DNA from 2 places in the Brevibacillus humidisoli genome. Region 1 is predicted to be linked to the other one. Evidence: riboswitches for the same ligand, from Rfam matches in the RefSeq annotation. Region 1 holds a riboswitch; the other holds the start of a gene.

Evidence for each region. Region 1 has a riboswitch for lysine ahead of dapD (2,3,4,5-tetrahydropyridine-2,6-dicarboxylate N-acetyltransferase). Riboswitches for the same ligand answer to the same signal wherever they lie in the genome.
Region 2: it holds a riboswitch for lysine, as region 1 does, so the genes downstream of both, LOK74_RS13670 (aspartate kinase) here and dapD (2,3,4,5-tetrahydropyridine-2,6-dicarboxylate N-acetyltransferase) in region 1, are expected to answer to the same signal.

Annotation. Positions count from the first base shown of each region.
Region 1 covers NZ_CP087263.1:1,002,349-1,006,772, forward strand. The annotation lists gene LOK74_RS04930 (hypothetical protein) at 1-1, opposite strand, end outside; gene LOK74_RS04935 (hypothetical protein) at 104-322, opposite strand; gene LOK74_RS04940 (arylamine N-acetyltransferase) at 443-1,315, opposite strand; lysine riboswitch at 1,466-1,655, shown strand; gene dapD (2,3,4,5-tetrahydropyridine-2,6-dicarboxylate N-acetyltransferase) at 1,787-2,497, shown strand; gene LOK74_RS04950 (aspartate aminotransferase family protein) at 2,556-3,734, shown strand; gene LOK74_RS04955 (N-acetyldiaminopimelate deacetylase) at 3,739-4,424, shown strand, end outside.
Region 2 covers NZ_CP087263.1:2,768,241-2,772,664, forward strand. The annotation lists gene metX (homoserine O-acetyltransferase MetX) at 1-299, opposite strand, end outside; SAM riboswitch class I at 413-519, opposite strand; gene LOK74_RS13670 (aspartate kinase) at 588-1,841, opposite strand; lysine riboswitch at 2,026-2,216, opposite strand; gene uvrC (excinuclease ABC subunit UvrC) at 2,280-4,073, opposite strand; gene LOK74_RS13680 (hypothetical protein) at 4,201-4,424, opposite strand, start outside.

The DNA.
Region 1 (4,424 bases):
TCGTTCGGTCCTCCTTGAGATTGGGATCGTAATGCACTGGCACTTCTATATCTTGAACACTGTGCAAAAATATTATGCAGCCCTATTAGGCGATACCATCGGATCATTGCGGATAGCGCAAGCCATCTCCAAAAAACAGAACGCGAATCTTGATGTATAGGTGAATGGACATGTTAGGGAATACAATGGCCAAGTCCCCTTCCACCAAGGGCACTTTTCCGCCAGCCGATTCAATTCGGTATGGGATGTGCAAGGAATCGAGCATGTCGGCGTACCGTTTGGCCTCTTTCCAGGGGACAGGAAAGTAAATCTGTTTTTCCATGTCATACACACTCCTTACTTTCTTCAGTATAGCCAAGGAACGTGCGACCTAAAAAGAGCCACATATCCTCTGAAGAAGGTCCAATTTCTCGCCAGAAAACCGCCCTGACAATTTTTCTTGTTATCGGCTTTCTCCTTGTGTCATGGGAGCAAATACGTCCACGCCAAGCGATTGCAGTACCTTCACGGCTTCTTCCACCGGCAGACGGGGCAGGCGGAACTCGTCTGCAAGCACTTGCCGGATTTCCTCAGCACTGCCGAGCAGGAGTTTGGAATCACTTCCGTCTTCGTAGCGAATCGTGAATACGTTGTTTCGCAAGGAGAGATTGCGCCGTTTATCCAACTGGAACAACTGACAGCGCAGCAGAGTCATAAAGGGAGTACCGGGCTGATTGGAGCGTTCGATTATCGGGATAAACTGGCCAAACGTTTTCGCATCGTCTGGGTGAAACAACCATTCGTTGCTGATCAGTTCATTTCGCCGATAGCGGAGATAACGGTACCATCCCTGTTGCTTTTGATCGGGAACCAAGCGGATCTGTTCGCCTGCAAATGACGAAAATTTTTGCTGATCCCGTTCAAAACGGACGGGAGAAAACAGTGGAGCGGCAGACCCGCAGTCCACAAAGACCCGTTCTCCAGGCAAATCGGGCAGTCTGACCAATACCGACATGTGGTCACTGCCGAGCAGCACGTAGTAACAGTCAAAGCCGAGTGCCTTGAGCAGCAGATAGAGGCGGGAGTTCAGCGTATAACAGGTACCGCCAAAATGATACCGCGACATATTGTCTACAAACAACTCGACGGGCGGGATAGGAGCAGCCATTTGTTTTCGGCTCTGGTAGTAGAGCAGTTTGCTGATATTTTCAAATGGAACCGTCACCAAATGGGCTCGACAGATCGCGCCCAGAAAGGAATACGAGGGTGGTTCAGGAGTAAGCCCCAACCGTTCGAGATATCGATAGGCCCATGCGGGAAGTTCGCTCTGACTCATGCGATGATCCCCTCCGTTTTTTCTATTATTATACACTCCACTTACATGGAACGGTTGATGGAAAGAGATCAATTGGTACTGTAAGGAACATGTCGAACGTTGTTGTGTCCGGGAGTGGAATCTGGTAGAGTAAAAACAATTACATATCGTCATGAAAATAGAGGTGCGCAGCGGATCAGTATTTCTTTTTTATATGGGGATGGGGATCCTGTGAAAAAGGAAGAAAGGCCAATGCGCCGAAGTTTGAGCGGTTCTCCCCAGACCGCACAAGCTGGGGTGTGCGTGAACAGCGTACGTCCTGTCATGGAAGGATACCCTTTCGTGGAGCGCTATTTCCGTTGGTGAACCGAGTTCTTACGGGAAAATATCGCAATGAGAGGCGTGCCGCTCATTGCTTTTTTACATGTTGCGATGGCCTACCCGTTCATGACGAGTAATCAAAAACAGAAAGAGATAGAGGAGGATGAAAAGATGAACATGATGGATGCCAATGAAATCATCAAGTTTATTCAAACCAGCGAAAAGAAAACCCCGGTGAAGGTTCATGTGAAAGGGGATCTGGAAGGCATCGACTTCGGTTCCACAACAAAGGCTTTTATCACAGGCAACGTGGGGATACTGTTCGGGGAGTGGAAAGAGATCCAACCGGTGCTGGAGGCGAATAAGGAGCAGATCGAAGATTATGTCGTCGAGAGTGACCGGCGCAACTCTGCTATTCCGTTGCTCGATACCAAGGAGATCCAAGCACGAATCGAGCCGGGTGCCGTTATTCGCGATCAGGTCTCCATCGGCAAAAACGCAGTGATCATGATGGGCGCGATGATCAACATCGGTGCCGTTATCGGCGAAGGAACGATGATCGACATGAACGTGGTAGTCGGTGGGCGTGGGACGATCGGTAACAACTGCCATATTGGTGCCGGATCCGTGATCGCCGGCGTGATCGAGCCGCCGTCGGCAACGCCAGTGATCATCGAAGACGATGTAGTAATTGGTGCCAATGCTGTCGTGCTTGAGGGAGTACGTGTAGGCAAAGGAGCCGTCGTCGCTGCCGGAGCAGTGGTGATCGAGGACGTGCCGCCTTATGTTGTGGTGGCAGGCACTCCCGCCCGTGTGATCAAACAGATCGATGAAAAGACGAAGTCGAAGACAGAAATCAAACAGGAACTGCGCCAACTGTAACGGCGTTGAAGGAGGAGCCGCTTTGGAGGACTGGCGTTCACTCGATCAGACCTACCTGATGTCCACCTATAAACGATTGCCGATTGCCATTGTCAGAGGAGAAGGCAACTATCTGTACGATACGGAAGGAAAATCATATCTTGACTTGTTTACCGGCCTGGCAGTCAGCGTATTAGGCCACTCGCATCCGGCAATCGTCCGCGCCCTGCAGCAGCAGGGTGCGGCTTTTCTGCACATCTCTAACATCTTTTTAAACACGCCGGCTATTCAACTGGCCCGCCGTTTAGTGGAGCATTCCATACCAGGCAAAGTGTTTTTCACCAACTCAGGTGCAGAGGCTACTGAAGCAGCGATCAAACTGATCCACAAGTGGACGGTCCGGGATGGTGGGCGGAGAGCGGGCATTGCCGTGTTGAAAAACAGTTTTCACGGACGAACGCTGGGGGCCCTGCGGCTCACCCGCCAAGCTCACGTTTATCAAGATTTTCCTAGCCCTGACATCCCTGTCTATGAGCTGGAAGCCAACGATCTGGACCAGCTGCGGCAGCTGTGCAGGGAAAACCGGCCAGCGGCACTGCTGATGGAGCCGGTACTCGGTTCAGGTGGAATTATCCCGCTTTCAGAGGAGTATTTGCGTCAGGCTGAAGAGATTTGCCGTCAGGAAGGCATCCTGTTATGCATGGATGAAATCCAGACAGGCATCGGCCGAACGGGAGAGTTGTTCGCCTATCAGCATGCGGGAATCACCCCTGATCTGATCCTGTTTGCCAAAGGGGTAGGCGGTGGATTGCCGCTCGGTGGTATCATAGGCGGAGAGAAGCTGATGAATCTGTTTGAGCCGGGTGACCACGGCAGCACGTTTGCCCCTTCTCCGTTAAGCGCGGCACTGGGCAATGCGGTCCTTGACGTACTGCTGGACGCAGAGTTTTTGCAGCACGTCCGAGACACCGCTGCCTATCTGCAGAAATCTCTGCAGCAACTGGTCGAACTGGAACCGAATCTGTGTCAGGAGATACGCGGCAAAGGCATGATGGCTGGCATCGTCATCCATGCTTCCCCCGAGGCAGTGCGTGAACTGCAGCAAGGTTTGCTCGACGAGGGCATCCTCGTTGATATCACACAAAAGACGATTATTCGCCTGCTGCCGCCGCTGACGATCACACAGCAGGAGATTGACCGCTTCGTCGAGACATTCCGTCGTTCGCTGACCAATCTGGGTGAAAAGAAAGGAATATGAGACGATGACATTGCCGACGCTGGTACAGATCAGACGAGACTTGCACCAGATTCCCGAACCGGGTTTTCAGGAAGTAAAAACACAGCGTTACTTGCTGGACTACTTGTCCGCTCTGCCTGCTGCACGGTTCTCGATCAAGACGTGGCGGACCGGTATCTTGGTGAAAGTGCATGGGACAAATCCGTCCCGGATGTTGGCCTGGCGCGCCGACATGGACGGACTGCCGATTGAGGAGGAGACGAGCTATCCTTTTCGCTCTGTTCACCCGGGCTACATGCACGCCTGCGGTCACGACATGCACATGACGATTGCTCTGGGCATCCTCACCCATTTTGTGCATCATCCGATCAAAGATGATCTGCTGTTTATCTTTCAACCGGCCGAAGAAGGGCCGGGCGGTGCACAGCCGATGCTTGCCAGCGAAGAATTGGCAGCGTGGCGTCCAGACGCGATTTTTGCCCTGCACATTGCCCCTGAGTATCCGGTCGGGACAATCGCGCTACGACAAGGCATCTTGTTTGCCAATACGTCCGAATTGTTTATCGAACTAACCGGAAAAGGAGGCCACGCCGCTTATCCGCACAGGGCCAACGACATGGTGGTAGCAGCCAGTCATTTGGTTACACAACTGCAGACGATCGTCTCCCGCAACGTTGATCCGCTCGACTCAGCGGTGATCACCATCGGCAA
Region 2 (4,424 bases), 1.8 Mb from region 1:
CCTGTATCCGGGTTGATACTGGCTGGCCCTGTTGTGCCGTAACATCCGCCAAGCACGTTGCAGCAGATCACATAGTACTGATTGGTGTCAATCGGCATCCCAGGCCCTACCAGGCCTTCCCACCAGCCTGCTTGCGATTCGTCTCCAGCTACATGGACATCGCCTGTCAGGGCGTGACAAATCAAAACGGCGTTGCCCCGCTCTTTATCGTAGGTTCCGTGCGTCTCATACCCCACTTCTACCTCTTTGAGCACTTCACCTGATTCCAGTTCAATATCGCCAATCACCAGCTTCTTCATCGGTTTCATCCCCCCAGAGTCGGTCTGCCTGTTCGAACAGCGGACCGAGTCAGTCAAAAAACCCCCTCTTCTGAAAGAGAAGAGGGGGCCATCCGTACGCGAGCCAAGTCCCGACCTTATCTTCCAGATGCTGCATGCACCTGCTGGAATTAGCACCTCTCCGCTCCTGCGGGGTTGCCGGGTTTCATCGGGCCAGTCCCTCCACCACTCTTGATAAGAATCGCCTATTTACTTGTCATGTACCTTCATCATACGACTGCTGGGGAAGACTGTCAACCCATACCAATCTTACTCGGCGGCTGAACGTCCGTATACGACAGCCGGCTCTTCGACGTCAAGACCAAATGCCGTGTGCAGCGTACGTACAGCGACAGCGGTCTGCTCGGCCGGAATCACGCAGGACACCTTGATATCGGAAGTGGAGACCATCTTGATCGAGATCTCCTGTTCCGCAAGCTGACGGAACATCTCTGCCGCCACCCCTGGATTGTTGATCATCCCTGCTCCGACAATGGAAACCTTGGAGAGCCCGGTCTCATGATCCACTCGTTCAAAGCTGAGCGCTTCCCGATTAGCTTCAAGTACATCCAGTGCCTTATGCAGATCGCCCGCGGACACGGTAAACGAAACATTGGTCATCTCCGCATCATAGGACCCCTGGATAATGATATCCACGTTCACCTGTGACAAAGCAAGCGTATGAAACAGCTTAGACAGCGTACCGCCATTGGACGGCATGCCGATGACCGTAATTTTTGCCACATTCTCATCATGCGCGACGCCACTCACGACTCTGCCTGTTTCCATATCGGCAACCTCCTCTACATACGTACCTTCTTCGGTGGTAAAACTGGATCTGACGACCAACCTGACACGATATTTTTTCGCAGCCTCCACGGAGCGGGGATGCAGGACGCCTGCCCCCAGATTGGCCAACTCCAGCATTTCGTCACAAGAGATGTGCGGCAGCTTTTGCGCGGCAGGAACGACGCGCGGGTCAGCCGTATAGACGCCAGCCACATCTGTAAAGATTTCACACTTCTCCGCCTGCAGACTGGCGGCAAGCACTACGGCGGATGTATCGGAACCGCCGCGTCCCAGTGTTGTGATCTCTCCTTCTTCTGAGACTCCCTGGAAGCCGGCTACGATCACCACTCGCCCGTTCCCCAGTTCATCTCGAATACGCTGATTGTCAATCTCTGTGATCCGTGCGCGGCCGTGTACCGACTCGGTCCGAACGCCGGCCTGCCAGCCGGTCAGCGAGACAGCGTCACATCCTTTTTGATGGAGCGCCATCGTGAGCAGGGCAATTGAAACCTGTTCCCCGGTGCTCAGCAACATATCCATCTCCCGTTCCGACGGAAAAACAGCGATCTGCTTGGCCATCTCCACCAACACATCGGTGGACTTCCCCATCGCGGACACGACCACTACCAGATCATGACCTGCCTGCCTGTATTCAACGATGCGGTCTGCCACCCGCTGGATTCGTTCAATGCTTCCTACGGAGGTACCTCCGTACTTCTGCACGATCAACCCCATTGTCGTTCTTCTCCCCTTTATCCCAATCTGATCATATCGCCATGAACACACCTTTATCCGGCCGACTATCTACTCTCTCTCACAGAAAAGGGCAACGACAAGGAAAACCTGCCGCTGCCCTGAATGGACATACATCGTTCCCCCTCCCCCTTTGACGCAGACGAAACGGGCGCACCGTTCGTCCCCGTGAGATAGCCCTCCACCTGCAGCGCGGGTTCTCGCTCAGGTGACAGTCCTGCGTCTGTTCGACGCAGACCCAGCACAGGCCGCCGCGGGTGGCCACCTGCACTTCGGCGAATTCCCCTTTCCCATTCCTGTCATCGATTCCCGTCTCTCGAGGAAGGTACTCATGGTTTTCGCGCCTCTACCTCACTTCGCATGTGGGAAGTGAGGTTCCTATTCACTTGTGAGGGATTATACCATGACCTATTCAGAGGTTCAATTGGTTTTTTGCAAATGGGCAATGATCTCTTTGGCCAGCTTGTCGCCAATCCCCAGTTGACGGTACTCTTCGACCGTTGCTTCGCGCATCTTTTTTAACGAGCCAAAATGCTGGAACAGTTTTTTCCTGCGCCGCTCACCGATCCCCGGAATCTCATCAAGTCGGGAGGAGAGCAGCGTCTTGCTGCGCGACTGCCGGTGGAAGGTGATGGCAAAACGGTGCACTTCATCCTGAATCCGCTGCAGCAGGTAAAACTCGTAGCTGTCCCGTCCCAGCTTCACCGGCTGCGGCGGATCGCCGAACAGCAGTTCGGCCGTCTTGTGCTTCTCATCTTTGGCCAATCCACAGACTGGGATGTACAGCCCCAGCTCGTTCTCCAGCACATCCATGGCAGCACTGATCTGTCCTTTGCCCCCGTCGATTACGATCAGATCGGGCAGCGGTTGGTTTTCGCGCAGTAACCGCGTATAGCGGCGACGAATCACTTCCCGCATCGAGCCGTAGTCGTCCGGTCCTTCCACACTCTTGATCTTGAACTTGCGGTATTCTTTTTTGTCGGGACGTCCCTGCGTAAAGACAACCATTGCCGAGACTGGCTCCGTCCCTTGTATGTTGGAGTTGTCAAACGCTTCGATCCGATTAGGGGTGCCGATCCCCAGGATATGTCCCAGATTGTGAACCGCTTGTATCGTACGCGCTTCATCTTTGGACATCAGCGCAAACTTTTCGGACAGAGCGATGCGCGCATTTTCGCGGGCCATCTGGATCAGTTCTGCTTTCTTGCCGCGCTTGGGCGTCAGCACCTTTACCCCCAGCCACTGCGCCAGCAGCTCCGGCTCGCTTTCTTCCGGCAGCAGGATCTCTTTCGGCAGGGCATTTTGCTTATCGTAGTAGAACTGGGCCAGGTAGGACATGAAATCTTCTTTTTCTTCTCCATAATAAGGAAAAGAGGTGGTCTCACGCTCGATCATTTTTCCTTGGCGGATGTAAAAGACCTGCACGCACATCCAGCCCTTCTCCACGGCAAACCCGATGATGTCGCGGTCCACGTCGTCCGAAAAGGTTACTTTTTGCTGCTCCATCACCGCTTCGATGTTGCGAATCTGGTCCCGCAGCTCTTTGGCCCGTTCAAACTCCAGATTCTCAGCCGCCTCGGTCATCTGTTCAGTCAAACGCTGCTTCATCGCCTCGTGTCCGCCGTCGAGGAACTTGACAATCTCATCCACAATTCGTTCATTTTCCGCCTGATCTACCTCGTAGACACAAGGTGCGAGACACTGCCCGAGATGGTAGTAGAGACATACCTGCTTCGGCATCGTCTTGCACTTGCGCAGCGGGTAGAGACGATCCAACAGCTTCTTGACTGCCTGGGCCGCTCCAGCGTTGGCATATGGACCAAAGTACTTGGCTTTGTCTTTTTTCACCTTGCGGGTGATCTCCAGGCGGGGATGCCTGTCATTGGTTACTTTTATATACGGATAGGTTTTGTCGTCCTTCAGCATCACGTTGTAGCGGGGATTGTGCTTTTTGATCAGATTGCATTCCAATAGCAGCGCCTCAATGGCGGAGGAGGTGACGATGTATTCAAAATCAGCGATCTCGCTGACCAGCAACTGTGTCTTGCCGTCATGGCTGCCGGTAAAATAGGAACGGACCCGATTTTTCAGCACTTTTGCCTTGCCGACGTAAATGATCTCGCCGGCGCTGTTTTTCATCAGGTAACAGCCAGGTTTATCGGGCAACACCGCCAGTTTTTCTTTGATTCCGCTCACGATCGATCCTCCTTTCATAAGCATGCCTTGGTTGTCGTCGGCACTTTATTCCTAACCTCTATCGTAGCACAAACGTTCCCGTCTGCCATCAGAAAAACCTTCCCTGCCTGGTAAACATGCCAATTGCCAGCAGACCGAGCCGGCCTCAGTCGGTCAGCGTGACAGTGGCCACAAACGCCCACTCGGCTTGCTTTACCGTCTCTTCGGCCGAGTTATAGAACGTCATCGATCTCTTGTCAGTCGCCTGGATACCCCAGATAATCGCTTTTCCGTCTTCAGGGATCTGCATCGGCTCTTGTTGGCTGATTCCGCCGCGGCTGGAAAATTCCTTTTCAAAGGGAATCTCTCCTTCCCCCATGCTGTATCCCT